Regions from separate parts of the Caenimonas aquaedulcis genome, predicted to be linked through region 2. Evidence: predicted binding sites of a transcription regulator. Region 2 holds the regulator's gene; each other region holds the start of a gene.
The links. The regulator LexA, encoded in region 2, represses DNA repair genes until DNA is damaged. The targets are predictions, from matches to a motif close to ACTGTATNNNNATACAGT.
Positions count from the first base shown of each region.

Region 1: the regulator LexA is predicted to act here: its motif matches at 2,287-2,304, upstream of recA (recombinase RecA).
Region 3: the regulator LexA is predicted to act here: its motif matches at 2,676-2,693, upstream of I5803_RS06015 (DNA topoisomerase IV subunit B).
Region 4: the regulator LexA is predicted to act here: its motif matches at 4,405-4,422, upstream of I5803_RS00825 (PA0069 family radical SAM protein).

Region 1 covers NZ_JADWYS010000001.1:2,652,455-2,659,551, reverse strand. The annotation lists gene I5803_RS12815 (sensor histidine kinase) at 1-997, opposite strand, end outside; gene I5803_RS12810 (response regulator) at 994-1,668, opposite strand; gene I5803_RS12805 (MarR family winged helix-turn-helix transcriptional regulator) at 1,709-2,194, opposite strand; gene recA (recombinase RecA) at 2,362-3,414, shown strand; gene recX (recombination regulator RecX) at 3,420-3,875, shown strand; gene I5803_RS12790 (hypothetical protein) at 3,908-4,201, shown strand; gene I5803_RS12785 (tetratricopeptide repeat protein) at 4,205-7,097, shown strand, end outside.
Region 2 covers NZ_JADWYS010000001.1:756,688-763,784, reverse strand. The annotation lists gene I5803_RS03570 (3-hydroxyacyl-CoA dehydrogenase) at 1-133, opposite strand, end outside; gene I5803_RS03565 (MFS transporter) at 158-1,315, opposite strand; gene I5803_RS03560 (D-2-hydroxyacid dehydrogenase family protein) at 1,320-2,327, opposite strand; gene I5803_RS03555 (DUF1993 domain-containing protein) at 2,422-2,946, shown strand; gene lexA (transcriptional repressor LexA) at 3,385-4,059, opposite strand; gene I5803_RS03540 (asparaginase) at 4,149-5,054, shown strand; gene adk (adenylate kinase) at 5,055-5,711, opposite strand; gene kdsB (3-deoxy-manno-octulosonate cytidylyltransferase) at 5,822-6,586, opposite strand; gene I5803_RS03525 (Trm112 family protein) at 6,594-6,800, opposite strand; gene lpxK (tetraacyldisaccharide 4'-kinase) at 6,739-7,097, opposite strand, start outside.
Region 3 covers NZ_JADWYS010000001.1:1,268,224-1,275,320, reverse strand. The annotation lists gene I5803_RS06030 (class I SAM-dependent methyltransferase) at 1-457, opposite strand, end outside; gene I5803_RS06025 (SDR family oxidoreductase) at 454-1,266, opposite strand; gene I5803_RS22210 (hypothetical protein) at 1,268-1,399, opposite strand; gene I5803_RS06020 (MFS transporter) at 1,396-2,619, opposite strand; gene I5803_RS06015 (DNA topoisomerase IV subunit B) at 2,727-4,694, shown strand; gene I5803_RS06010 (GNAT family N-acetyltransferase) at 4,717-5,277, shown strand; gene I5803_RS06005 (lytic transglycosylase domain-containing protein) at 5,274-6,137, shown strand; gene I5803_RS22385 (GGDEF domain-containing protein) at 6,134-7,097, shown strand, end outside.
Region 4 covers NZ_JADWYS010000001.1:179,761-186,857, forward strand. The annotation lists gene I5803_RS00810 (GbsR/MarR family transcriptional regulator) at 1-70, opposite strand, end outside; gene I5803_RS00815 (PAS domain-containing hybrid sensor histidine kinase/response regulator) at 153-2,999, opposite strand; gene I5803_RS00820 (adenylate/guanylate cyclase domain-containing protein) at 3,011-4,219, opposite strand; gene I5803_RS00825 (PA0069 family radical SAM protein) at 4,441-5,529, shown strand; gene I5803_RS00830 (tetratricopeptide repeat protein) at 5,545-7,097, opposite strand, start outside.

The sequences.
Region 1 (7,097 bases), 1.9 Mb from region 2:
GGAAATCGCGCACGGTCTCCATGGTGAGCGCCGCGAGGTCGCAGGGCTGCCGCGCGATCGACTGGCCGCTGCTCTCCGCGCGCGCCAGCGCCAGGAGCTGGTTGACGGTGTGCGTCGCGCGGATGCTGGACCGGCCGATCTGCTTGAGCGACTGCTTGAGCTCCTCGGCGTTGAACTGCTCGCGCTGCGCGAGGTCGGCCTGCATGCGCAGGCCCGCGAGCGGCGTTTTCAGCTGGTGTGCGGCGTCCGCGAGGAAACGCTTCTGCGTCGCGATCGAATCCTTCAGGCGCGTGAGCAGGTCGTTCACCGACGACACGAGCGGCGCCACCTCGAGCGGCACGGTCTTGTCGTCCAGCGGGCTCAGGTCGTCGGGCTTGCGGGCGCGGATGCGCTCCTCCAGCTGCGACAGGGGCTTGATGCCGCGCACGAGCGCGAGCCACACGAGCAGCACCGCCATCGGCAGGATGACGAACTGCGGCAGCATCACGCCCTTGATGATCTCCGTGGCGAGCACGGAGCGCTTCTCGCGCGTCTCCGCCACCTGCACCAGCGACACCGGCGCGCCGGGCAGTTCCAGGCGGACCCAGGTGTAAGCCACACGCACGTCGAGGCCGCGCATCTCCTCGTCGCGCAACCGCGTTTCGCCCGGCACGGGTGTTTCCTCCTCGGGCGGATGCGGGAAGTCGCGTTCGCCCGAGAGGAATTCGCCGCCGGGCCCGAGCACCTGGTAGTAGACGAGGTCGGAGTCGTCCGCGCGCAGCAGTTCCCGCGCCGGTTGCGGCAGGTTGAACACGACGCGCTGGCTCTGCACCGTGACGAGCTGCGCGAGCGCCTGCACGTTGAACTCCAGCGCGCGGTCGAAGGGCTTGCCCGCGATGCTCTGGGCCACGAGCCAGGTGAGCGCGAGGCTCACAGGCCACAGCAGCAGCAGCGGCGTGAGCATCCAGTCGAGGATCTCGCCGAAAAGGGAGCGCTGCTCGCGCTGGAAAATCTTCACGCCGGGATTTTTTCGAGGCAGTAGCCCAGGCCCCGGACGGTGGCGATGCGGATCGGGCCCTTCTCGATCTTCTTGCGCAGGCGGTGGATGTACACCTCGATCGCGTTGTTGCTCACCTCCTCGCCCCACTCGCACAGGCGCTCGACGAGCTGGTCCTTGCTCACGAGGCGGCCGGCGCGCTGCAGCAGCACTTCGAGCAGGCCCAGCTCGCGCGCGGAGAGCTCGACCATCTTGCCGTCGATGGTCGCGACGCGCCCCGCCTGGTCGTACACGAGCGGGCCGTGCTTGATCGTGCTGCTGGTGCCGCCCATGCCGCGCCGCGTGAGCGCGCGCACGCGCGCTTCGAGCTCCTGCAGGCTGAAGGGCTTGGCCATGTAGTCGTCGGCGCCGTAGTCGAGGCCCTTCACGCGCTCTTCCACGCCGTCGGCGGCGGTGAGGATCAGCACCGGCATCGACGAGCCGCGGCCGCGCAGCTTGCGCAGCACTTCGAGTCCATGCAGCTTGGGCAGGCCGAGGTCGAGGATCAGCAGGTCGAACTCGTTGTTGGTCATGAGCGCGGCGTCGGCTTCGGTGCCGCTCGCGACGTGATCCACCGCGGCGCCCGACGCGCGCAACGATCGCAGCAGCCCGTCGGCGAGCACCTGGTCGTCTTCGGCGATCAGAATCCTCATGGGTGTCTCCTGCTGTTATCCGGATGATTGTAGGCGCGCACTATCGCTGCGAAGGCGTCGTGCTCCACGCGCCGGCATACGCTTCCAGCCCGATCGCGACCACCGCGGCAACCTCGTCGCCGACCTCCGCGCGGAACTCCGCCTCGGCCTGCGCGACCGCGTCGCGAAAGGCGCCGAGCCAGGCGAGGCCGGTGGGGGTGAAGCACACGCGCCGCGCGCGCGCATCCACGGGGTCGGGCTCGCGCGTGACGAGGCCCCAGGCTTCGCACTGGTCCACGAGGTCGCCCATCGCCTGCTTGCTGATGCCGGCGCTCTGGGCGAGGTCGGTGAGCCGCGAGCCTTCCAGCGCGAGGTGCCGGGTGACGTGGATGTGCGCCGCGCTCACCTGCGCACGCGCGGCGAGGTTGGCGAGCGCGAGCGGGACTTCGACGTTGTCGGCCATGAGGTTGAGCACGCGCTGGTCGAAGCGGCGTCCGGCATGGCCCAGCAGCCGGCCCAGGTGGGTGAGCCGCCAACTGCCGTCCATGGCTGGGTTCGATGTGATTTCCGTCACAGTTAGATCGTAAGGCAAACTGACGAAAAAATCCGTTTACTTCTGCCGACCTGTCGCGTTAGAGTACTGGTCAAGCATCCAGCCTGTGATTACACCCACTGGATCGACGCACCTAACCTATTGATCCACAAGGAGATTCCATGGACGCTCAAGTCAAAGGCACCCGCATCGCAGCCGACAGCGAAAAGACCAAGGCCCTGCAGGCCGCCCTGGCCCAGATCGACAAGCAGTTCGGCAAGGGCACCATCATGCGGCTCGGCGAAGGCGAGAAGCTGGAGGACATCCAGGTGGTCTCCACCGGCTCGCTGGGCCTGGACATCGCGCTGGGCGTCGGCGGCCTGCCGCGCGGCCGCGTGATCGAGATCTACGGCCCGGAGTCCTCCGGCAAGACCACGCTCACGCTGCAGGTCATCGCCGAGATGCAGCGCCAGGCCGGCACCTGCGCCTTCATCGACGCGGAGCACGCGCTGGACGTGCAGTATGCGCAGAAGCTCGGTGTCAACCTGTCGGACCTGCTCATCAGCCAGCCCGACACCGGCGAGCAGGCGCTCGAGATCTGCGACAGCCTCGTGCGCTCGGGCGCCGTGGACCTGATCGTCATCGACTCGGTCGCGGCGCTCACGCCCAAGGCCGAAATCGAAGGCGAGATGGGCGATTCGCTTCCCGGCCTGCAGGCGCGCCTGATGAGCCAGGCCCTGCGCAAGCTCACCGCCACGATCAAGAAGACCAACTGCATGGTCATCTTCATCAACCAGATCCGCATGAAGATCGGCGTGATGTTCGGCTCGCCCGAAACCACCACCGGCGGCAACGCGCTGAAGTTCTACGCCTCCGTGCGCCTGGACATCCGCCGCACCGGCACGATCAAGAAGGGCGAGGAGTCCATCGGCAACGAGACCAAGGTCAAGGTCGTGAAGAACAAGGTCGCGCCCCCGTTCAAGACGGCGGAATTCGACATCCTCTTCGGCGAGGGCATCAGCCGCCACGGCGAGATCATCGACATGGGCGTCACCGCCCACGTCCTGGAGAAGTCCGGCGCCTGGTACGCCTACAACGGCGAGAAAATCGGCCAGGGCCGCGACAATGCGCGCGAGTTCCTGCGCGAGAACCCCGAGCTCGCCCGCGAGATCGAGAACAAGGTGCGCGACTCCCTGGGCATCCCGCTGCTGCCGGCGGACGCCGAAGCGGAGTAATCGCCTTGCGCGGCGCGCCCCCGCTGTCGCTCAAGGGCCGTGCGCTGCGCCTGCTCTCCGGCCGCGAGTATTCGCGCCCGGAGCTCGAGCGCAAGCTTGCGGGCCACGAGGAAGAGCCGGGCCAGCTGCGCCGCGTGCTGGATGACCTGCAGGCCAAGGGCTTCATCGATCACCGGCGCGTGGCCGAGTCGCTGGTGCACCGGCGTGCGGGCAAGCTCGGCGCGGCGCGCATCCGCATCGAGTTGCAGGGCAAGGGGCTGGACGCGGACCTCGTGGCCGAATCCGTGGCGGCGCTGCGCGCGACCGAGTTGCAGCGCGCGCGCGAGGTGTGGCGCCGCAAGTTCGACGAATTGCCCGCCGATGCATCGGAGCGCGGGCGGCAGGCCCGGTTCCTCGCGGCTCGCGGCTTCGACGGCGACACGGTGCGCCGGGTCCTCGGCGGGATGGAGGACGTGGGGTAAAGTGAGCTCCCGTCCTTTCGTCCCACTCCACGATGTTCAAATGGTTCGCCACCGCTGAGGCGGAGCGCTTCGGCAAGGAACTGGCCCAATTCATCCTCGCCGAGCTGAGCGGGTCCGCCCGCAAGCGAGAGGCGAAGTTCGCGGTCCGGGCCGAGAAAATCCTGATCCGCGCCGATTTGCGCGTGCGCGAGTTCCGCGCGCGCGAACCGCTCAATTTCTACAAGAAGTCCAAGCTCGCGAACGCCTTCCTCTGGGCGCTCAAGGACGGCGGCTGCGACGAGGCCTACCTTACCGAGCTGACCGACTGGCTCACGATCCGGCTGTAGCGCATGTTGTCCCGCCTCCAAGGCTGGCTCGAGCGACGCCTGGCCCATGCTTCCGGCGCCGATCCTGCGAGGCGTGCAGCGCCGCTGCCATCGGACGGTCCGGATGCCGGCGGTGAACTCTCCGAGGCCGGCCGCCGGCTGGCTCGCGGTGCCGCCCTGCTCGAACAGGGCGACGCGCGCGGCGCAGCCGAACTCCTCACGCAATCGCTGGCGCTGCGCGGCGAGGGCGACAACTTCCTGCACGACCTGCGCTTCCTGCTCGGCCGCGCGAGCCGGCTGCTGGGCGACGACGCCGCCGCGCTGGCGCATTTCGAAGCAGCCGTCGCCGCGAAACCCGGCTTCGCGCCGGCGATGGAAGAGGCGGTGCACCTGCTGCATGCGGCGCAGCGCTACCCCGAGGCGCTGGAGTGGGCGCAGCGGCTGGCGGCGGCGCAGCCGTCGCCGGCGGCGTCGACGCTGATCGCGCAGGAGATGCACTTCGCGGGGCGCAGCGAGGAGGCGCTTGAAATCCTCGACGGGGTCGTGGCGGGGAGTCCGCGAGCCGCGGATGCGATCCGCGGGCGCGGCCACATCTACCTCAAGCTCGGACGCGGCGAGGAAGCGCTGGCCGCGTTCCGGGAGGTGCTGGCCCTCGTGGGCCCGACACCCGATGGTTTCGTGCATGCGGCGGGCGCGTTGCTGCGCCTGGGCCGCCCCGCCGAAGCGCTGGACGAAGTGCGCAAGGCCCTTGAACTGCAAGCCGACCATGCAGGCGCCTTGCGCGCCGGCGTCGGTATCCTGATCGAGCAGTTGCGCGTGCGCGAGGCGGTGGAGATGGCGCGCCACGGGCTCGGGCTGCAACCCGCCGACGCGGACCTGCACTGGAACCTCGGCGTCGCCTTGCTGCTGCTCGGCGAACTGGACGCCGGCTGGACGGAACACGAATGGCGTTGGCGCAGCAGCGTGATGCGGCGCAAGGCCGTCCAGCTGCCGTCGCAGCAACCGCGTTGGGCAGGAGAGGACCTGGAAGGCAGGACTTTGCTGGTGTACGCCGAGCAGGGCTTCGGCGACACGATCCAGTTCGCGCGCTTCCTCCCGGCCGTCGCTGCGCGCGCCAGGGCCGTATGGCTGCACGTGCCCGCGCCGCTTGAGCCGCTGTTGCGCGGCATCGCGCCCAACATCAAGGTCCTGCCGGCCGAAGGCGTCCTGCCGCCCTTCGATTTCCAGTGCCCGTTGATGAGCCTGCCGCACTGGCTGGGGACCACCCTCGCCACTTTGCCCGCGCAGGTGCCCTACCTCACGGCGGACCCGCAACGCGTCGAAGCGTGGCGCCGAAAACTGGGCGATGGCAGCGGACGCAAGAAGGTCGGCGTGGTGTGGTCCGGCAACCCCGGCCACAGCAACGACCACAACCGGTCGATTGCGCTTTCGGCCTTCCGCTCGATCGCGGTCCCGGCGTGCGAATTCGTCAACCTGCAGGTGCAGATGCGCGAATCCGATCGCGAGGCGCTGCGCGGCTGGCCGCATCTGGTGAGCGTGGACGGTTCGGTGAACGACTTCGCCGACTCCGCGGCCCTGGTCGCCGCGCTCGACCTGGTGGTGACGGTCGACACCAGCGTGGCGCACCTGGCCGGCGCCCTGGGCCGTCCGGTGTGGATTCTGCTGCCGTTCTGCCCCGATTGGCGCTGGATGCTGGAGCGTGACGATTCGCCCTGGTATCCCACCGCGCGCCTGTATCGCCAGCAAGTCGCGGGCGACTGGGCGCCCGTGCTGCTGCGGGTTGCGCGCGACCTGCAGTCCCTGGACGGTGCAAATCCCGCATCCGTGCCGCAGGTCGACTGGATCGCGCGCGGCAACGCGGCGCTCGGCGAATGGAAATTGGACGAAGCGCGCGAGTGCTATCGACAGGCCGCCGCACAGGACCCGAGGGACCCGCTCGCGCGGCTGAACTTCGGCTTCGTGCTGCTGGAGCAGGGCGATGCGTCAGCGGCATCGCACCAGCTCGCGCAGGCCCTGGCGTTGCCGCATCCGGAGCAGGGGTTCGCGCACGATGCGCACTTCCTGCTGGGCCGCGCGCAAGCGCACATGGGCCGCGTCGACGATGCGGTGGCATCTTTCGAATCGGCCGTGCGATCCAAGGCCGACTTCGCCGAGCCGATGGAGGAAGCGGCGAAGTTGCTGCACGGCGCAGCGCGCTACGACGAGATGCTGGCCTGGGCGACGCGCCTGCAGGCCTTGCGGCAGGACAGCGGCGCGGACCTGGTGGTGGCGCAAGCATGTCACGCACTGAAGCGCAATGCGCAAGCCTTGGAACTGGTCGAGTCCGTGCTCACGCGCGAACCCGGCAACGCCGCTGCCTGGTCGGGGCGGGGCAATGTGCTGATGGACCTCGGGCGGGCTCGCGAGGCCTTGCAATCGTTCGAGCGGGCGTTGGCCCTGGCCGGCCCCGCCCCGGAAACCCTCGTGCCTTGCGCGACTGCACTGTCGCGACTCGGGCGCCACGACGAGGCGCTGCAGCGAATCGACGAAGCGCTGCGCCTGCGTCCGGGGGACCGCGAGACGCTCATCGTGCGTGGTGTCGTGCTGACCGCGATGGTGCGCATTCCCGAGGCGATCGCCTGCGCGGACGAGGGCCTCGCGCTGCATCCCGGCGACGCCGACCTGCACTGGAACCGCGCGATGGGGAGCCTGCTGCTGGGCGACTATGCCGCCGGGTGGGCGCACTACGAATCGCGCTGGCATGCCGCCGCGCAAGGCCGCAAGGGCCGGCCGCCGCAGTTCGGGCGGCCGTGGTGGACAGGCGGTGAAGACCTCTCCGCGCGCTCGATCCTGCTGCTGTCGGAGCAAGGGCTCGGCGACGCGATCCAGTTCCTTCGCTTCGTGCCGCTCGTGGCCGCCCGCGCGAAGTCGGTGCTGC
Region 2 (7,097 bases):
GCGCCTTGGCGACGGCCTGCGGCTGCGTGTCGTAGAGGTGGACGGTGCTGCCGGCCTGCGCGGCGATCTGCGCGATGCCGCGGCCCATCGCGCCCGCGCCGACCACGCCCACGGAGTCGAAAGAGAGTGTCATGCGGCGGATTATCCCGCGTGGGCTTCAGGCGGGCCGAAGCGCAAGCGATCGCGTGGCGATGGCGCTCACCGCCATCGACAGCAGCAGGCCGATGAGCCCGGCCCAATGCAGGTGGTCCATGGCGCCCTGCGAGATCATCCAGCCGCCGCTCGCGGCGCCGATGGCCTGGCCCGCGTACATGGCGGAGCTGTTGAGCGCGATGGATCCCGAGGCGAGCGTCGGCGCGATTCCGACGAGCCGCGCCTGCTGCGCCGAATTCGACGAGAAGCAGCCGAGCGCCCACGGGATGGACACGAGCGCGGCAAGCATGAGGGTCGTGCCCAGCGGCCATATGAGCATGGTGAGCGCCATCGCGCCGACGGCGAGCATCACCGACATCGGCGCGCCGATGCGGTCGATGTAGCGCGACATCAGCATGTTGCCGATGAAGCCGAAGGCGCCGAACCACATGAACATCAGGCCGAGTTGGCCGGGCGTGATGCCGATCTTCATCTTGTAGTACGGCGCGAAGTACGAGAAGAGCACGAACTGGCCGGCCGAATACAGCATGGTGACGAGGACGCAGAGCATCAGCGGACGCGACGTGAAAGTCTCCCGCCAGGCGGCGGCCGAGAGGGCCGGCGGCTTCACGCCGTCGGGCATCGCACGCCACACCCACACGGCACTCGCCAGGCTGAGGAGCCCGATGGCGCCGAAGGCGCTGCGCCAGCCGAGCGTGCCGCCGATGTACGCCCCGATCGGCATGCCCAGCACCGATGCGACGGACCAGCCCAGGAACACGAAGGTGATCGCGCGGCCGCGCTGCTCGGGCGGCACCAGCAGGCCCACGCATGCCGCGGCCTGGGGCGTGAAGATCGCGGGAGCGATCATCGTGAGCACGCGCAAGGGGAGCAGGGCGGCGAAGGTGGTGGAGAGCGTCGACGCCAGGTGCAGCGCGCCGTACCAGACCATCGAGAGCGCGAGGAGGCGGCGCCGGTCCCATCCCGCCACCACCGCGGCGCACAGGGGTGCGCCGATGCACATGAGCAGCGCCGCAGCGGAAATGAGTTGGCCCGCCGTCGCCACGGAGATGTCGAGCGAACTGCTGATCTCGTTCAGCGTGCCCGGCACGACCATCACGCCAGTGCCGATGACGAAATTGCCGAACAGCAGCGGCCACAGCACGGACGGCATGCGGGCCATGGGGTCAGCGGCGGACCTGGAGCGCGCCGGGATTGACGATGTTGGTCGGCGTGCCCTTGATGAAGTTCACCACGTTGTCGAACGCGGAGCCGAAGTACATCTCGTAGCTGTCGAGCTCCACATAGCCGATGTGCGGCGTGCAGATGCAGTTCTCCAGCCGCAGCAGCGCGTGGCCCTGCAGGATGGGTTCGCTCTCGAAGACGTCCACGGCCGCCATGCCCGGGCGGCCGCGATTGAGGGCGGCAATCAACGCCTCGGGCTCGACGAGCTCCGCACGCGAGGTATTGACGAAGAGCGCCGTGGGCTTCATGCGGCCGAGGTCTTCCAGGGTCACGATGCCGGTGGTTTCGTCCGCCAGGCGCAGGTGCACGCTGAGCACGTCGCTCTCGGCGAAGAGCTCTTCACGCGAGCCCGCGGCCTGGAAGCCGTCGTTGACTGCCCGTTCGCGTGCGGAGGGACTGCCCCACACCAGGATCTGCATGCCGAAGGCCTTGCCGTAACCGGCGACGAGCTGGCCGATCTTGCCGTACCCCCAGATGCCCAGCGTGCGGCCCCTGAGCACCACGCCCAGCCCGAAATTCACCGGCATCGACGCCGACTTCATGCCCGACTGCTGCCAGGCGCCGTGCTTGAGTGTGCCGATGTACTGCGGCAGGCGCCGCATGGCGGCCATGATGAGCGCCCATGTGAGTTCGGCAGGAGCCACGGGAGAGCCCACGCCCTCCGCGACCGGGATGCCCCGCTCGGTGCAGGCCTGCACGTCCACGTGCGCGCCGACGCGCCCGGTTTGCGAGATCAGCCGAAGCCGCGGGAGTTTTTCGAGCAGCTGCCGCGTGAGGTGCGTGCGTTCCCGGATCAGCACGATCACGTCCGCGTCGCGCAGCCGGACCGACAGCTGGCCGATGCCCTTCACCGTGTTCGTGTAGACCTTGGCCGGGTAGGCTTCCAGCTTGGAAGCGCAGCGAAGCTTGCGTACTGCGTCCTGGTAATCGTCGAGGATTACGATGTTCATGGCTCGATTGTGCCTCGGGCCGGCCGGCCCCCGCCAAGCAGAGTTGTGGCGCGGCCGTTAGCATCGGCGTTTCGACCAAAACGAGGAGCATCCCATGAGCATTTCCATGTATTCCGCCAGCATTCCCGTCTTCAAGGCCATGCTGGGCAACCTCAGCCACATCCTCGACAAGGCCGTCGCCAACGCCGAATCACGCAAGTACGATCCGTCCGTCCTGCTGCAGTACCGCCTGGCACCGGACATGCTGCCCTTCACGCGGCAGATCCAGATTGCCTGCGACGCCGCGAAGAACGGCATCTCGCGGATCTCGGGCGTGGAAGCCCCGAAGTTCGAGGACAACGAGGCGAGCTTCCCGGAGCTGAAGGCGCGCATCCAGAAGACGATCGACTACCTGTCGAGCGTGCCTGCGGACAAGCTCGACGGCACCGAGGCCAAGGAAATCACCTTCCCCGTGGGCCGCGAGACGACGCGCACCATGACGGGCGAGGCCTACCTCAAGCACTGGGCCTTGGCGAACTTCCACTTCCACGTGACCATGGCCTACGCGATCTTGCGGCACAACGGCGTGGAGCTGGGCAAGGCCGATTACCTCGCTGGTGCCACGCTCAACAAGGGCTGAGCGTCACGGCCCGCGCGGTCAGCCCGCTGCCGCCTCGAGCGCCGCCAGGCGGTCGAGCTCGGCGCACACGTCTGCCATGCGGCCGGACATGAACATCCGGCCGGCAGCCGCCGGCCCGCAAGGCGATTCCACCAGCCGCACCACGCGCAGGGGAGGTACGCGTCTTGCGGGCGCATGTGCCACTGCCGCGTTTGCAGTCGCTGCACGTGCAGGCGCGTGCCCACGTGGTTCGGCGGGACGGGACGGCGCCAGCCACGCCACCAACGCCTGCAGGGGGGCGAACAATCCGCCGAGGGTGAGCATCGTGATTCCCATTTGAATGACTCCTTGAATTCCAGAGTTGGACCACGGCAGGATTGAAATGAAGAGGGCTTCCGCAGGGTGATGGCTTTGCGCCATACGCCCGCCACCTGCGGCAGTGCCCGGGATGCTGGCGCCCTACATGAGCATCGTGTTGCGGATCAGGCCGACGGCCAGGCCCTCGATCTCGAAGGCTTCACCGGGCTCGACGACGATGGTCGGGTAGTCGGGGTTTTCCGCGTGCAGTTCGATCAGGTGCTTGTTGCGGCGAAAACGCTTCACTGTTACGTCGTCGCCCAGGCGAGCCACGATGATCTGACCGTTCTTCGCGTCTTTCGTGGCTTGTACTGCGAGCAGGTCGCCGTCCATGATGCCGGCGTCTCGCATGGACATGCCGCGCACTTTCAGCAGGTAGTCGGGCCGGCGCTGGAACAGCGAGCTCTCGACGTAGTAGGTCTGGTCCACGTGTTCCTGCGCGAGGATGGGTGAACCGGCAGCCACACGGCCGACCAGGGGCAGGGCCAGTTGCGCGAGCGTCTGCAAGGGCAGCGAGAATTGCTTGTTGCGCGATTCGTTGATGGAGCGGAGTGCCTCGCTGCGCAGACGGATGCCGCGCGAGGTGCCGCTGACGAGCTCGATCACGCCCTTGCGGGCGAGCGCCTGCAGGTGTTCCTCCGCGGCGTTAGCGGACTTGAAACCGAGTTCCGTCGCGATCTCCGCACGGGTCGGCGGGGCGCCGGTGCGTGCGATGGCGCTCTGGATGAGGTCCAGAATCTGTTGCTGTCGGGCGGTGAGCTTGGGCGTGTCGAGCATGAAGGGCACTCCACTGTGTTGATATCCAGTACCTGTATTTTTAAACAGTTTTGGAAAGTGTGCAAGTGACGCGCAAAAAAATTGTGGTTTTGGCAACGGGCGGCACGATTGCCGGACGGGCCGCCAGTGCCGGGGACAACATCGGCTACACGGCGGGGCAAGTGGGCGTCGAGGAATTGCTCGACGCCGTGCCCGGGCTGCGCGACGTGGTGGCCGGCGCGGAGCAGGTGGCCCAGGTCGACAGCAAGGACATGAGCTTCGAGGTCTGGCGCGCGCTCGCGCTGCGCTGCGCGCACTGGCTCGGCCGCGACGACATCGCGGGCCTCGTGATCACGCACGGCACGGACACGCTGGAGGAGACCGCGTTTTTCCTTCAGGCTGTCCTTTCGCCCGCCAAGCCCGTGGTTCTCACTTGTGCCATGCGCCCCGCGACCGCGATGGCGCCCGATGGGCCGCAGAACATGCTGGACGCCGCGGCCGTGGCGCTCCATCCGGGCGCGCAGGGCGTCACCGCGGTCTGCGCCGGGGTGATCCATTCCGCCGCCGACGTCGCGAAGCGGCACACCTACAGGCTCGATGCGTTCAGCTCCGGCGATGCCGGCGCCGTCGGTTACGTGGAAGAGGGGCGCGTGCGGCAGCTCCGCGCCTGGCCCGTGCCGCGGCCCGCGCCGGGGGTGTTGGAGCGCTTCGTGGCTGCCACCTCACTGCCGCGCGTGGAAATCGTCACCAGCCATGCGGGCGCGGGTGGCGCGCTGGTGAACGCTCTTGTCCAGCAGGGGGTGGACGGCCTCGTGGTCGCGGCGACGGGCAACGGCACCGTGCATCGCGACCTCGAAGCGGCCTTGCTCAACGCGCAGGCTGCGGGAACGAAGATCGTGCGTACGAGCCGCTGCGCCGAAGGCGTGGTGCTGGCGCGTGGCGACGACCGGTTTCCGGCGGCCGCGATGTCGGCCGCCAAGGCGCGGATTGCGCTGGTGCTGGAATTGCTGGGGTGATCAGGCCGACAGGGCCTGCAGTGCGCGCGCGGTGATTTCTTCCACCGTGCCCGTGCCGTTGATGGCGCGATAGCGCGGACCGTTGACCGGATCGGCCTTGGCCCAGTCCGAGTAGTAGGCGACCAGCGGACGAGTCTGCGCCGAGTACACCTCGAGGCGCTTCTTGACGGTTTCTTCCTTGTCGTCTTCGCGCTGCACCAGCGGTTCGCCCGTGACGTCGTCCTTGCCCGCCACCTTCGGCGGATTGAACTTCAAGTGGTAGGTGCGCCCCGACGCCGGGTGCGAGCGCCGGCCGCTGATGCGCTCGATGATCGCCTCGAACGGCACGTCGATCTCCAGCACGTAGTCAAGCTTGACGCCCGCGTTCTTCATCGCGTCGGCCTGCGGGATCGTGCGGGGGAAGCCGTCGAACAGGAAGCCGTTGGCGCAATCGGCCTGCGCGATGCGCTCCTTCACGAGGCCGATGATGATGTCGTCGCTGACCAGCGCGCCCGAGTCCATGACCTTCTTCGCCGCGAGGCCGAGCGGCGTGCCGGCCTTGACGGCGGCGCGCAGCATGTCACCGGTGGAGATTTGCGGGATGCCGTACTTCTGGCACAGGAAGGTGGCCTGCGTTCCTTTGCCCGCGCCCGGCGCGCCCAACAGAATCAGTCTCATGGATGTCCTCGGATGTCTTGGATGTGGCCTGCGTCGCGCTGCGGGCAGGGCGTCGCCCGCCTTCGCGCTTTGTTGGCGCAAAGGATAGCATGCGACTCCTTCTGCCAGCCTTACGCGGACCGCTCGCGCCAGAGGGCGCGGACGCGTTCGAGGTCCTGCGGCGTGTCGACGCCGATGCCCGGCGCGGTGTCCGTCACATGCACCGCGATCCGGTGGCCGTGCCAGAGGGCGCGCAGTTGCTCCAGCGCCTCCACCTGCTCGACCGGCGCCGGCGCGAGGCGGGGGAAGAGCCGCAGGAAGCGCGCACGGTAAGCGTAGAGACCCACGTGGCGCAGGGGTGGGAGCGCGGCCGTGATCGACGCCTGCCCCGGCGAGCCGTCGCGCCACCACGGGATCGGCGCGCGGCTGAAGTACAGGGCCATGCCGTTCGCGTCGAGCACCGCCTTCACGACATTCGGATTGCGGAACTCGGCTTTGTCCGCGATCGCATGCGCGGCCGTGCTCATCGCAGCTTCCGGGCGCGAGACGAGCAGGGCCGCGACCGCGTCGATCAGCGCGGGCTCGATCAGGGGCTCGTCGCCCTGCACGTTGACCACGGCGTCGTCGCCGTCCAGCCCGAGCAGCTCGCACGCCTGCGCGAGGCGATCGCTGCCTGAAGGATGGTCCTTGTGCGTGAGCACCGCCTGGACCCCGTGCGTCTCGCACGCCCGGACGATCCGGAGGTCGTCAGCGGCGACGACGACGCGCGCCGCGCGAGAGCGTGCCGCGCGTTGCGCCACGCGCACCACCATCGGCGCGCCGCCGATGTCGGCCAGCGGCTTGTCGGGCAGCCGCGTGGACGCGAGGCGCGCGGGGATCAGGACGCAAAAGCCCATGGCGCGTTCAGACGAGCGGGGTGCGCGGCGGCAGGCGGTCGAGTTCGTCGTCGGACAGAGTGCGTGCCTGGTCTTCCAGCAGGATCGGGATGCCGTCGCGAATCGGATACGCCAGCCGCGCGGCGCGGGAGACGAGCTCGCCGCGCTCGCGGTCAAGGTCGAGGTGACCCTTCGTGACGGGGCACACCAGCAACTCGATCAGTTTGGGATCCATGCGGGGATGATAGCTTTGCATCGAGCAGGCGATCGAGCGCATCCCAGAATCCGCGCGGTATTTCGACGCGCAGCGGAACCGCCCAGGCATCGGGACGCAGCCGCCACAGCTTGACCGCGTCCTTTTCCGTGCAGACGATGGCCTCGTCCCCGGGAACCGGCGGGGCCGCGTAGTCGTGGTGGTCCGCAAGGGCGATGGTGCGGTCGGGCTGCAGACCGTTCTCGCGCAGCATGTCGAAGAACGCCCGGGGATTTGCGATGCCCGCCACGGCGGTGAGATGGCGCTGCCGCAGTTCGG
Region 3 (7,097 bases), 510 kb from region 2:
CTTCGTAGCCCACCACGCGCAGCGCGGCGCAGGCGTCGAGCAATTCACCCGGCCGCAGCAGGAAGTCGGGGCGGGACGGTTTGCCGACGGTCCCGTTGCCCGCCGCGAAGGTTTCGTAGATCAGCGCGCCGCCGGGCGCGACGCTTTCCAGGAGGGTGGGCATCAGTGGACGCCAGAGGTAATGGGTGACGACCACGCCGCCGAAGCTGCGCCCCGCGAAGGGCCAGGGGCCGTTTTCGATGTCGGCCAGAACCGCTTCACCGGCGGCGCCGGCCACCGCGATGGCCTCGGGCGAGTGGTCCACGCCCGTCACCGGATGGCCCAGGGCCGCGAAATGCCGCATGTGCCGTCCCGCACCGCATGCGACGTCGAGCACCGGCTGGCCCGCGGGCACGAGATGCGCCCAGCGCTTGACCCAATCGGATGCGGCTTGCGTGCCGTGCAGCGCGGCGGTCAATGCGGTTTGACCTCGTCTTTGAGGGCCGCCAGGGCCATGTTCTCGACCAGGCCGGGCGCGACCAGCTTGACGAAGCGTCCCAGCTTGCCCTTGCCCGTCATCACGACCTCGCGCTTGCGGCCGTTCATGCCGTCGATGATCAGGCGCGCGCATTCCTCGACCGGCATGGCGTCGTCTTCCTTCAGCCCGCTGGAGCCGGCGGGTTGTCCCTGCGCGTTGTAGCCGCGGTGGCGAATGGCGGTGGCCACGACCCCCGGGTACGCGGTGGTGACGCTGATGCCGGTGGACTTGAGTTCCGCCCGCAGCGCCTCGAAGAAACCGGTCATCGCGAACTTGGTCGCGCTGTACGCCGTCCGTCCGGGCACGCCGACCAGCCCGGCGAGCGACGACACCGCGACGATGTGCCCCCGACTTTCCTTCAGCGCGGGCAGCGCCGCATGCGTGCACCACACGCTGCCCCACAGGTTCACCTTCATCAGGTCTTCGTACCAGTGCAGGTCTTCAGCCGTCACGTCGGAGAACAGCGCCTGCGCCGAGATGCCCGCGTTGTTGATCAGCGCGTCGATGCGGTGGAACCTGTCCAGTGCCTGCTCGATGAGCGAGCGGCAACGCGTCTCGCTCGCGATGTCCAGGGCCACGGTGAGCGTCTGGGCCCCCTGCGATTCGCAGTCCTTCGCCACGGCGCGCAGCTTCGGGTCGCTGCGTGCCGCGAGGACCAGCGCCGCCTGCGCCCCGTGTTTCGCGGCGAGCTGGCGAGCGATTTCGGCGCCGATCCCGTCGGAGGCGCCGGTGATGACGAAGACTTTCATGTCAGTTGAAGCACGCCCAGAGTTGGTCGGCGAGTGTGACGAGGATCAGGGGGCGCGTGTACAGGGCAAACACTGCCAGGAGCACGGCGATGGCCGCGCCGTAACCCAGCAGCTTCTTGCCCCGCTGCGTCATGCCGCCTGCGGCGAACCGCGCACGATCGGTGTTTCGCGCACCGGCAGGTTGATGAGCGCCGCGAAGACGCCGAGGGCGATGGAGATGTACCAGACGATGTCGTAGCTGCCCGTGCGGTCGTACAGGAAGCCGCCCAGCCACACGCCCAGGAAAGAGCCGATCTGGTGGCTGAAGAACACGAAGCCGCCCAGCATGGACAGGTGGGCCACGCCGAAGATCTGCGCAACCGTCGCATTCGTCGGCGGGACGGTGGAGAGCCACAGCAGGCCCATCACGCTGGCGAACACGTACACGGTGAGCGGCGAGATCGGGACCCACAGGAAGAGGGCGATCGCCACGGCGCGCCCCAGGTAGATCGCGGCGAGGAGCTTGCGGCGCGCCAGCTTCTGGCCGAGCGTGCCCGCGATGTAGGTGCCGAACACGTTGAACAGGCCGATCAGCGCCAGCGCGTAGCTGGCCACTTGCGGCGACAGGCCCTTGTCCTTGAGGTAGCTGGGCATGTGCACGCCGATGAACACGACCTGGAAGCCGCAGACGAAGTAGCCCGCCATGAGCAGCTGGAAGCTCGGGTACTTGAAGGCTTCGCGCAGTGCCTGGCCGATGGACTGCTCGCGCGCCGGCGCGACGCCGCCGCTGAAGCCGGGCTCTCGCAAGCCGAAGGCGAGCGGGGCGATCAGCACCACGAACACCGCGAGCGTCAGCAGCGCCTGCTGCCAGCCGAAGCCCGAGATGAGGAAGCCTTCCACGGGCACCATCAGGAACTGGCCGAAGGAGCCTGCCGCCGCCGCGACGCCCATCGCCCAGGAGCGCTTGGCAGGGTCGATCTGGCGCCCGATGATCCCGTAGACCACCGCGTAGGTCGTGCCGGCCTGCGCCGCCCCGATGAGCACGCCGGTCGTCAGCATGAAGGTGAGCTTGTCCGTGGACAGGGCCATGCCGGCCAGGCCCAGCCCGTAGAGCACCGCGCCACCCACCAGCACCCGGAACGCGCCGAGCCGGTCGGCGAGCATGCCCGCGAAGATGCCGAAGATGCCCCAGGAGAGGTTCTGGATGGCGAGGGCCAGCGCGAAGGTGCCGCGGTCCCAGCCCTGCGCCTGCGTGATCGGCTGCAGCCAGAGGCCGAAGCCGTGCCGGATGCCCATGGAGAGCGTGACGATCATCGCGCCGCAGACCAGCACCTGCGACATGGAAAGCTTCTGGGGGACTGCGGTCGATTGCATCGGGCGACTTTATCCAAAGGCCGAATACTTCGCTGGCGCGGTCCCATTTCGCTCGATCTGTATGCGCATACAGTGTTGCTGCGCCGCCCGACTACAATCCCCCTCCCATGGCCACCAAACCCCCGTCCGACTATTCCGAAGGTTCGATCCGCGTGCTCAAGGGCCTCGAGCCCGTCAAGCAGCGGCCCGGCATGTACACGCGTACCGACAACCCGCTGCACGTCATCCAGGAAGTGATCGACAACGCGGCGGACGAAGCCCTGGCCGGCCACGGCAAGCGCATCAAGACGACGCTGCACACGGACGGTTCGATCAGCATCGAGGACGACGGCCGCGGCATCCCCTTCGGGCTCCACCCGGACGAAAAGGCCCCCGTCATCGAGCTCGTCTATACCCGCCTGCACGCCGGCGGCAAGTTCGACAAGGGCAAGGGCGGCGCCTACAGCTTCTCGGGCGGCCTGCACGGTGTCGGCGTCTCCGTGACGAACGCGCTGTCGAAACGGCTGGAAGTCACCACGCACCGCGAAGGCCAGGTCGCGCGCCTCGCCTTCTCCGGCGGCGACGTGATCGAGAAGCTGGAACTGCGCAAGATGCAGGAGGGCGACCGCCGCCAGGGCACGACGGTGCGCGCGTGGCCCGATGCGAAGTACTTCGAGTCCAGCCAGTTGCCGATGAACGAGCTCGCGCACCTGCTGCGCAGCAAGGCGGTGCTGATGCCCGGCGTCACCGTCTCCCTCGTCAACGAGAAGACGAAGGAAACGCAGAGCTGGCAGTACAAGGGCGGCCTGCGCGACTACCTCATGCAGACGCTCACCGGCGACCCGGTGATCCCGCTCTTCGAAGGCGAGGGCTTCGCGCAGAACAACGACAACTTCGCCGAGGGCGAGGGCGCGCAGTGGTGCGTGGCCTTCACCGAAGACGGCCAGCCGGTGCGCGAAAGCTACGTCAACCTGATCCCCACGAGCGCGGGCGGCACGCACGAATCGGGCCTGCGCGACGGCCTGTTCAACGCGGTGAAGAGCTTCGTCGACCTGCATTCGCTGCTGCCCAAGGGCGTCAAGCTGCTGCCGGAAGACGTGTTCGCGCGGGCCTCTTACGTGCTGTCCGCCAAGGTGCTGGACCCGCAGTTCCAGGGCCAGATCAAGGAACGGCTGAACTCGCGTGACGCCGTGCGCCTCGTGTCGAGCTTCGTGCGGCCGGCCATGGAGCTGTGGCTCAACCATCACGTGGAATACGGCCGCAAGCTCGCGGAGCTCGCGATCAAGGCCGCGCAAAGCCGCCAGCGCGCGGGCCAGAAGGTGGAAAAGCGCAAGGGCTCGGGCGTCGCGGTGCTTCCCGGCAAGCTCACCGATTGCGAGAGCAAGGACACGAGCCACAACGAGGTGTTCCTCGTCGAGGGCGACTCCGCCGGCGGCAGCGCCAAGATGGGCCGCGACAAGGAATGCCAGGCCATCCTGCCGCTGCGCGGCAAGGTGCTCAACACCTGGGAGGTCGAGCGCGACCGCCTCTTCGCGAACACCGAGATCCACGACATCGCGGTCGCCATCGGCGTGGACCCGCACGGCCCCGACGACACACCCGACCTTTCGGGCCTGCGCTACGGCAAGATCTGCATCCTGTCGGACGCCGACGTGGATGGCTCGCACATCCAGGTGCTGCTGCTGACCTTGTTCTTCCGCCACTTTCCCAAGCTCATCGAATCGGGCAATGTGTATGTGGCCCGGCCGCCGCTCTTCCGTGTGGATGCACCGGCCCGTGGGAAAAAGCCCGCTTCCAAGACATATGCCCTTGACGAAGGCGAATTGACCGCTATCTTGGACAAACTGCGCAAGGAAGGGGTGCGCGAAGGGGCGTGGAGCATCAGCCGGTTCAAGGGGCTGGGCGAGATGAGCGCGGAGCAGCTGTGGGACACCACGCTGAACCCGGACACCCGCCGCCTGCTTCCCGTTCACCTGGGCGCGATGGATTTCGCGGCCACCGAGAACCTCATCACCAAGCTCATGGGCAAGGGCGAAGCCGCCGCCCGCCGCGAATTGATGGAACTCCACGGCGATGCGGTGGACATAGATATCTGACCTTGCCCAAAACGAACCTGACATGACCGCCGCCAACTTCGCCGCCAGCTCCCCCGACCGCACCACGGCGCGCGTGCGCCTGCGGCCGACGATGAGCAGCGACCTGCAGTTCGTCGTCTCGCTCGAACAGGACCCCGAAAACCTCGCGCACATCACGCCCTGGGAGCAGACCCAGCACGAGGCCGCCATCCGCTTCCCGGACTTTCGCCACTTCATCATCGAAGGCGGCCCGGACCTCGAGGCCGTGGGCTTCCTGATCCTCATCGGGTGCCGCAGCCAGAACCAGTCGCTCGAGCTCAAGCGCATGGTCGTGCGCGCGAAGGGCGCAGGGTTCGGCCGTGCCGCGCTGCGCGTGGCCAAGCGCGTCGCGTTCGACGACCTGGGCGCGCACCGCCTCTTCCTGGACGTGAAAGCCGGCAACTCCCGCGCGAAAGCGCTCTACGATAGCGAAGGCTTCGTGGTCGAAGGCCAACTGCGCGATGCCGTCAAGGTGCAGGGCGGCTATGAAACGCTGATCGTGATGTCGATGCTGCAACCCGAATTCGTCGGCCGCCGCGGTCTGGGGCTGGAGCTGCGCGCATGAAGGCATCGTTGCGTCTCAAATTCTGGTGCGCGGGAGCCTTGCTCGCGGCGGCGATGGCGCCGGCAGCACATGCCGAGGTGTGGGGATGGGTGGACGGGAAGGGCGTCGCGCACTTCGCGGCGGACAAGGTCGACGAACGTTATGAACTCTTCTTTCGCGGCGGCGAAAGTTTCGACACCGCGCGCGGCCTCAAGACGCCGCGCGAAGTCGCGGTGCCCACGGCGGCGCCCAAGCTGATCGCGTTCTTCGAGGTGTCGCAGGGCTTCAAGCAGGTGCAGCACCACTTGCGCGAGGCCTCGCGCGACCAGGGCATCGACTACGAGCTGCTGAAGGCCTTGATCGCGACGGAATCGGGCTTCGACTCCAGCGCGGTCTCCCCCAAGGGCGCCGTCGGCCTGATGCAGGTCATGCCCGCCACCGCGCAGCGCTACGGCGTGACTTCGGACAAGAAGTCGCCCGTCGAGAAGAAGCTGCACGATCCGCGCACCAACATCAAGGCCGGCACGCGTTACCTGCGCTACCTGCTCGACCTCTTCCCCGGCCAGGTGGAGCTCGCGCTCGCCGCGTACAACGCGGGCGAGGGCGCCGTGCAGCGCGCGGGCAACAAGATCCCGAACTACCGCGAAACGCAGAACTACGTGAAGACGGTGATGCAGCTGTACACGATGCTCAAGCCGCCGTCGGTCGTGGGCAACGGGCGCGTGCCCCATCGCGTGCATGTGGAACTGCCCGCGGGCGGCGCCGTCGGCCGGGGCAACCTGCCGCCGCCGGGCGTCCCCGCCATGGCCTATCCGGTGCCGGTCGCGCCGTCGCCATCCAGCGTGCCGGTCGCGGCAGCAGGGCAGGCCGACTTCCAGTGATCACCCAGCTGCCCGCCGACTCGGAAGAACTGGTCGCGCTGGGCGCGTTCGCCGGCATGCAGGTGCTGACCGTGTGCCTGAGCGTGGTGATCGCCAACGCTTACCGCGAGCGGGCCCTGCTGGTCCATGGCGCGACGGTCGCCATCGGCGTCCTGGCGCTGCAGACACTCGTCGGGGGGCATGCATTCCTCGCCGAGGCCGCCTTGCTGCTGCTGCTGGCCGTGGACGGCATGCAGCTGCGCGAACTCGTGAACCACGCCGGCGCGTTGCGCGCGCCGCGCCGCGGCTTGGTCGGCATCAGCCTGGGCCTGCTGCCCGTGCTGGCCCTGGCCTGCGCGATTTTCGAGTGGCACCTGCTGCTCGCGGGCGTGGCCGCGTGGTTTGCGGTGACAGCCGTCGTGATGCTTCGCGCGTGGCCGCAAAGCCAGCCCTGGGCGCGCTGGCTTGTCGCCGGGCAGCTATCCCTGGCCATCGCGGTGGCGTGGCTCGGGTGGCGCTCCCTCGACCCGCAGCCCGATCCGCCATTGCCGCTCGCGGCGCTGCTCAGCGTGTGGGCGGTATGCGTGTTCCTGGGGACGGCCTGGCGCAATCGGATCTTCGCGGAAACGCGCGTGCGCATCGACGCGCGCAACACTATCGACCCGCTCACCGGCCTCGCGATGCCGATGATCTTCTACGAACGCGTGGCGGGGGTGCGCAACCTCATGCGCCGCTACGGCCACCCGAGCGTGATGATGCTCGTGCACGTGGAAAACCTCGACCGGCTGGCACGCGAGTTCGGCCCCGAAACCGCGGAATCCGCCCTGGCGGTCGCCGCCCAGCGCGTGCGCGAGACCTTGCGCGACGGCGACGTGGCGGCGCGCCTGTCGCACTCGCGCATCGGCGTGCTGGCCGAGGGCATGTCGCTGCCCGAGGGCGCCGCGAACATCGCGAGCCGCATCCTCGTCGCGGGCCTGCGCG
Region 4 (7,097 bases), 580 kb from region 2:
GGCTGCCCATCTCGCCGAAGTGAGACACGAACTGGCGCGAGAGCGGCGGCAGGTGGTCTTGCAGGGACATGCGGGCATTGTGGCAGGAATTTCCTGAGTTTTCAGGAATTACTGAAAACTCAACAATGCGGCGGGGTCATGGCTGCCCGGCTTCAGGCCGGGAGCGCCTGTGCCAGCGCGTCCGTGAGGGCGGTGAGCTGTCCCGCGAATTCCCGGTGCGGCGGCTCCAGCTCCGCGATGCCGCGCTGCTCCCGCAAGGCGGTCTCCAGCGCCTGGGCCGAGGCGGCCAGGCCGTCGGCGCCGATGTTCCCGGCCAGTCCCTTGGCGGTGTGGGCGATACGCTCTGCCGTCTGCCAGTCGGCGCGTTCGATGGCGGACCACACCTGCATGGGGCAATCGCGCTGGCTTTGCATGTAGCGCCTGAGCATCGCCAGGTAGAGGGGCTTCTTGTTCATCATCCGGCCCAGGCCCAAGGCCACATTGAGCCCCGGGATGCGCGCGAGCGCGGCGCAGCCGGCGTCCGCGGTTGCCGGAGCGGGCAGCTCGGCCAGTGGCGCAGGCACCGTCGGCGCGGCCCGCGCGCGCTCCAGCCACCTCGTTACGACGGCGGCCAGCCCGACGGGGTCGATCGGCTTGGAGACGAAGTCATTCATGCCGGCATCCAGGCAGCGCTGGCGGTCGCGGTCCATGGCATTGGCGGTCATCGCGATGATCGGCATCTCGGCGAACTGCGCGAGCTTGCGGATCTCGCGCGTGGCCGTGACGCCGTCCATCACCGGCATCTGCATGTCCATCAGCACGAGGGCGTAGGGGCGCTCCTGCACGCGTTCGAGCGCGACGGCGCCGTTGTCCGCGACTTCCACCACGAAACCGGCGTCGCGCAGGATCTCGCAGGCCACGTGCTGGTTGATGTCGTTGTCCTCCACGAGAAGGATGCGCGCGCCTTCGGGCGCCGTGGCCGCCGCGGCCTCCAGCGGCGCCGCCGGTCGCGCCGCGGCCCGCGCGTCGATGCCGACGCGAACCGTGAACCAGAACGTGCTGCCGTGCCCGAGCGCGCTGTGAACGCCGACCTCGCCGCCCATCAGCCGCGCGAGGTCCTTGGAGATGGCGAGGCCCAGCCCCGTGCCGCCGTACTTGCGCGTGGTGGAGCTGTCCGCCTGCTGGAAGCTCTGGAAGAGGCGGCCCTGCTGCTCGGGCGTGAGGCCGATGCCGGTGTCCTCGACCGCGAAGCGCAGCAGCACGTCGCGGGCGCTGCGCTGCTGCACGCGCGCCGAGATCACCACCTGCCCCTTGTCGGTGTACTTGACGGCGTTGTTGACGTAGTTGATGAGGATCTGGCCGATGCGCAGCGAGTCGCCCACCAGGTGGCGCGGCACGTCGGCAGCCACGTCGAACACGAGCGCGAGGCCCTTGGCGCTGCTCTTGTGCCCGACGACGTTCGAGACGTTCTCGAGCAGCCCGTCGAGCCCGAACTGCGCCTGCTCGATCGTGAGCTTGCCGGCCTCGACCTTGGAGAAGTCGAGGATGTCGTTGATGATCCCCAGCAGGTGCTGGCCCGAGGCGTGCACCTTGCCGATGTAGTCGCGCTGGCGCGGGCTCAGGTCCGTCTTGAGCGCGAGGTGGGACATGCCGATGATCGCGTTCATCGGCGTGCGGATCTCGTGGCTCATGTTCGCGAGGAAGTCGCTCTTCATGCGCGTCGCGTCCTCGGCGAGCTCCTTCGCCCGGCGCACTTCCTCCTCGGCCTTCTTGCGGTCGGTGATGTCCCGGCTGATGGCGAGGATGCCCAGCAGCCTGCCGTCGATGTCGCGCAGCGGATTGCGCACCGTCTCGAAGACGGCCTCGTGCCCGCCGGGAAGTGCGATCGTCTCCTCCAGCGTCACCATGGAGAGGCTTCGCAGTGCCTCCTCGTCGCGCGCGCGCACGTCGCGGGCCATCGGCTCCTCGAAGAGTTCTTCGGAGGTGCGGCCGGCGACTTCTTCCATCGTCTTGCCGCGAATCGCCGAGAAGGCCAGGTTGCAGCCGAGGTAATGACCCTCCGGGTCGCGGTAGGAGATCGCGTCGGGGATCGAGTCGATCAGCGCGTGCAGCAGCGCCTGCTGGCGGCGCTTCTCGCGCGAGGCGAGCTTCTGCTCGGTGATGTCCTTGAAGCTCAGGATGTAGATTTCGCGGTCCGACTGCTCGGCCAGCGAGATCGCGGCGTCGACATGGATCAGCCTGCCGTCCTTGCGGCGGTATTGCGTGCGGAACGCGACGGGCTTGCCGGTGCGGCGCAGTTCCGCGTCCAGCGGGATGAGCGCATGGTCGCCGTAGGCGGGATCGACATCGGATAGCGTCTCGCCCACGAGCTCGTCGACGGCGAGGCCCAGCATCTCGCACGCGGCGCGGTTCGCGTACGTCACGCGCCGCGTCTCGCGGTCCACCCAGGCCATGGGCCCGGAGGTTTCCACGACGATGTGGTTGAACATCATCTTCTGCTCGAAGTTCACGCGCTGCGTGACGTCGCGGTAGGCGACGACGCGGCCCACGCTCCTGCCCTGCAGCATCTGCGGACGGCCATGGCGCTCGAAGATGCGTCCGTCGTGCAGTTCCACCACGCTGAAGCTTTCCGCGTCGGCATCGAAGTGCGTGCTGTCCTCGGTGAGCTCGGCGGGGTACTTGACCTGCGCGCACTGCATGGCGAGCAGCTCCTGCGCGCTCAGGTCCGACAGCTTGTCCTCCGGCAGGCTCCACATCGTGACGAAGGAGCGGTTGAAGATGAAGCGGCCTTCGCCGAACAGGTGGGCGCACACGCCGTCGTCCGTCGCATCGAGCGTCGCGAAGAGCAGGGACTGCGTGGCCTGCGCTTCGGCCAGTTTCTCCGTGAGGCGCTGCAGCTGCCGCCCCGCGATGCGCAGTTCCTCGCGCAGCGCCTCCGGCGCTCCCGGCGCGTTGTCGGCCACGGGCGCCTCCTGCAACCCGGGCAGGACCGGCAGGTCCAGGTCGATGTCGACGTCCATGTCCAGCATCCTCAATGCACCCGGTCGGCCATCCCGCGCACTGGCGCCGTCGCGCCGGGGCGCTCGGCGGCCGGCAGCCTGTCGAGGTCCACCAGCACGCGCAGGCCCAGGCGCTCCCACTGGAAGACCTTGCGGCCCGCCGGATCGCCCACCGAGTCGTCGCGCACCGCGAAGGCTTCGACCGGCTGCGCGAAGCCCTTGACGCGGATCGGCACCAGCGCGTCGGCCGCGATCTCGCCCTTCACCTGGTTCCACGTCTCCTTCGAGATCAGGATGCCGCCGGCCGGGGCCGCTTGCTCCAGCCGCGCGGCGAGGTTCACCTCGGCGCCGATGATGGTGTAGTCCATGCGCAGGTCGCTGCCGAAGTTGCCCACGTCGCACAGGCCGGTATTGATGCCGATGCGCACCTGGAAGCTGTTTTCCGAACCCATTTCGCGCCACATCACCTCGAGCTCGGCCATGCGCCGCTGCATGGCGAGGGCCATCTTCACGCACTGGAGGGCGTCTTCCTTCACGCCGCGCGTGTCCGGGTCGCCGAAGAAGATCACCATCGCATCGCCGACGAACTTGTCGAGCGTGCCGCCGTATTCGTGCGCGATCCTGGACATCTCCGAGAAATAGCTGTTGAGCAGGTAGGTGACGTCGTCCGGCTGCCAGGTGGCCGTGGCCGCGGTGAAGTCCTTGATGTCGGAGAAAAACACCGTGAGCTGCTTGCGCTGCGTGCGGATCTCCGCGTCGCGCGATCCGTCGAAAAGCGACTGGTAGACCTGCGGCGCGAGGTAGCGGCCCAGCTTCTCGGAGAGCAGTTGGAGGCGCTGCGAGCTCGCGCTGCGCTCCAGGTGCGACTGCACGCGGGCAAGCACGATGGGCGGGCTGACGGGCTTCGTGATGTAGTCGACCGCGCCCAGGTCGAGCCCGAACTGCTCCTCCTCGATGCTGGTGAGCGCGGTCAGGAAGATGACGGGGATGGAAGCCGTCGCCGCATCCTTGCGCAGGCGGCGCAGCACCTCGTAGCCGTCCATCTCCGGCATCATGATGTCCAGCAGGATGAGGGCGGGGGGCGCGTCGGAAAGCGCGATGGCCAGTGCTTCGGCGCCGCTCCCGGCGGTCTGGACTTCGTACCGGTCGTCCAGCAGCGCGCTCATCAGGAACAGGTTGTCGGGCGTGTCGTCCACCACCAGGATGCGGGCCTTCGGAGCCGGGGCTTTGCGGTTTGCCATCTGCGTCTGCCTTTCAGGAGTCGCCGCCGGCATCGCGCCGCAGCCACCGGGCAATGAGACCATCCGCGCACCCGCGTTGGCTACGGAAAAGCCTCGGCAGGGTTAGGCAAAATGCCTGTGCCTAAAGTGTTAATGCGCCTGCGGTGATCGCGGGATGCCTTGCCGCGCCACGCCGGATCGGCGATACTGTACGAATGAACAGTATGACGGAGCGAAGGGCGCTGGGCGAGGTCCGCATTCCCGTGGAAGCGGTGAAGGGCCGCGGAGCGGCAAGCCGCATCGCACACCGTTTCGAGCGCGACGAGCGCGCCGCATTCGACGACGGCTGGTCCACGCTGGACGACGGCCTCGCGGCCGACAGGGCGCCGGTACGCACCGAGGTGATCTGGGAAGAGGCGCGCAGCGTCATCAGCAGCAACGAATCGCCGGACGTCTACTTCGAGCGGTCGATCAATCCCTACCGCGGATGCGAACACGGCTGCATCTATTGCTACGCGCGGCCGAACCATGCCTACGTGAACCTGTCGCCGGGGCTCGACTTCGAAACCAAGATCATCGCCAAGCGCAACGTCGCGCAGGTGCTGCGGCATGAACTCGGCAAACGCCGTTACGAGCCGAAGCTCATCGCGATCGGCACCTCGACGGATTGCTACCAGCCGCTGGAGCGCGAACTGAAACTCACGCGGTCGGTGATCGAGTTGCTGCACGAAACGAACCACGCGTTTTCGCTGGTCACCAAGTCGAGCGGCGTGGAGCGCGACATCGACCTCATCGCGCCGATGGCCGCGAAGGGGCTCACGGCGATCAACGTGACGATCACCACGCTGGATACGGACTTGATGCGCAAGCTGGAACCACGCGCCGCGGCGCCGCATCGGCGGCTGCGGACGCTGCGCACCCTCGCGGAGAACGGCATCCCGTGCGGCGTGAGCCTCGCGCCGCAGATTCCCTTCCTCACCGACGACATGGAGCAGGTGCTGGAGGCCGCCTGGGACGCCGGGGCGCGCAGCGCCTTCTACCACGTGATTCGCCTGCCCTGGGAGGTGAGCCCGCTGTTTCGCGAATGGCTGCAGGCGCACTACCCGCAGCGGGCCGATCGCGTGATGGCGCGCATCGCGGACATGCGCGGCGGCAAGGACTACGACGCGGACTTCGCGACGCGCATGAAGGGTGTCGGGCCGTGGGCGCAGCTGATCGCGCAGCGCTTCCAGAAAGCCGCGACGCGCATCGGCTTCAACCGCGAACGGGTGGTGCTGGATGAATCGCAATTCCGCCCGCCCGCGCAGGGCGGGCAGGGCGCTCTGTTCTGACGCCTGTGGGAAGGGTCAGAAGCGGTAGGCGTAGCTCGCGCTGAAGTGCGCGTCGGGGCGGTTGCCCGCGGCCTTGTCGCTCAGCACGTTGTCCAGCACGAGGTGAACGCTGTGGTGCTTGTCCAGGCTCTCCCAGTACGCGGTTCCGCCCAGCGACCAGCCCGCCTTGATCGGCTTCGTGTTGAGGTCGTCGCGGTACCGCATGCTGCGCCATGTGGCACTGGCACCGAGCAGCCACTGGCCGGGGATGGACCACTGGCTGTCGATCTGCGCGAAGTGACGCGGGATGAACGGGATCATCAGCCCGCTGTTCGCGCCGGTCTGCTCGGTGCGGTGCCAGGAATAGCGGAAGGCCATCGCGTGCGTGCGGCTGAAGAGCCGGTTGTACGAGATGCCCGCGGAGTCCGAGCGTCCTTCCTGGAACTGCGGCGTGTCTTCGAGCTCGCTCTTCGGCGCGAAGATGTCCGGGCGGTTGCGCAGCGATTCGAGCTGCGTGACCTGGAAGTCGCTGACCGCGGTGTGGCGGCCGCCCAGGCCGTTGTCCACGCGCTCGTGGTCGGCATAGGCGCGCACGAAGCCCGAACCCAGTTCGCCGTCGTACTGCACGCGGCCGCGCTCGTATTTGCCGCCCGCCGAGACGAGGCGGTCGTTCACCGGGATGCCGACCGTGTCCACCGGGCTCAGCGTCGAAGACGACGCGGGCCTGCGCCATTTCTGCCAGGCGAAGCGCACGGCTTGCGAGGGCGCGACCTGCCACTTGAAGCCCAGGCGCGGATTGACTTCGTTGTAGTCACGGTCACCGGAAGTAGGGACGAGCGCCGGCTGGATGCCCGGGATCGCGAGCGTGAGCTGGTCGACGTCGGTGCGGTGCTGCTCGGACTTCTGCCCGAAGACGTCGACTTGCGCCTGGTGCCCGGCGGCGGTCTTGTACAGGGCGGAAGCCCAGACGTCCGTGGCGCGGATGGTGAAGTGCTGCGTGTTGTCCAGGCGGGCGGGGGCGAAGGTCGTGCTCAGGCCCCCATTCTGGTCCTGGTTGGATCGCTCCACGCCCCAGCTCCACTGCAGCCCGATCGCGCTGAACGAATGGCGGAACTGCACATCGTCCTGGTCGACGGTGGAAAAGAAGCTGTCCAGCGTGCCCAGGGGCTTGAAGATGTTGGTGGAGAACGCCGTGTTCAGCGTTGCCGAGATCTCGGGGGAGAACAGGCTGCCGTTCACGCTGTTGTCCTGGCTCCCCTTGCCGCCCTTGAGCCACAACTGGTTTTCAGGGTCGATCTTGAAGTTCAGGCCGACGTCGACCCGCTTTTCGTCCTGGTCCAGGTTGTCGCTCGGGAGCTGCGTGGAGCGCAGCTTGCCGCGCAGCTGCGTGTCGGTGGCGAACGCGAAGAGGCCCAGCTGGTAGGTCGGTCGGGCGCCGAGGCCCAGCGTGAAGTTGCGCGAGCGGCCGGTGCTGTCGTCGGGACGCGCATCCGCCTTCGCGAAATCGCCGCTGATGAAATAGGCCAGCGGCACCGGCGTCGCCGTCATGCCGTTGAAGGTGCCGATCAGCGCGCCTTGCTGCCAGTCGG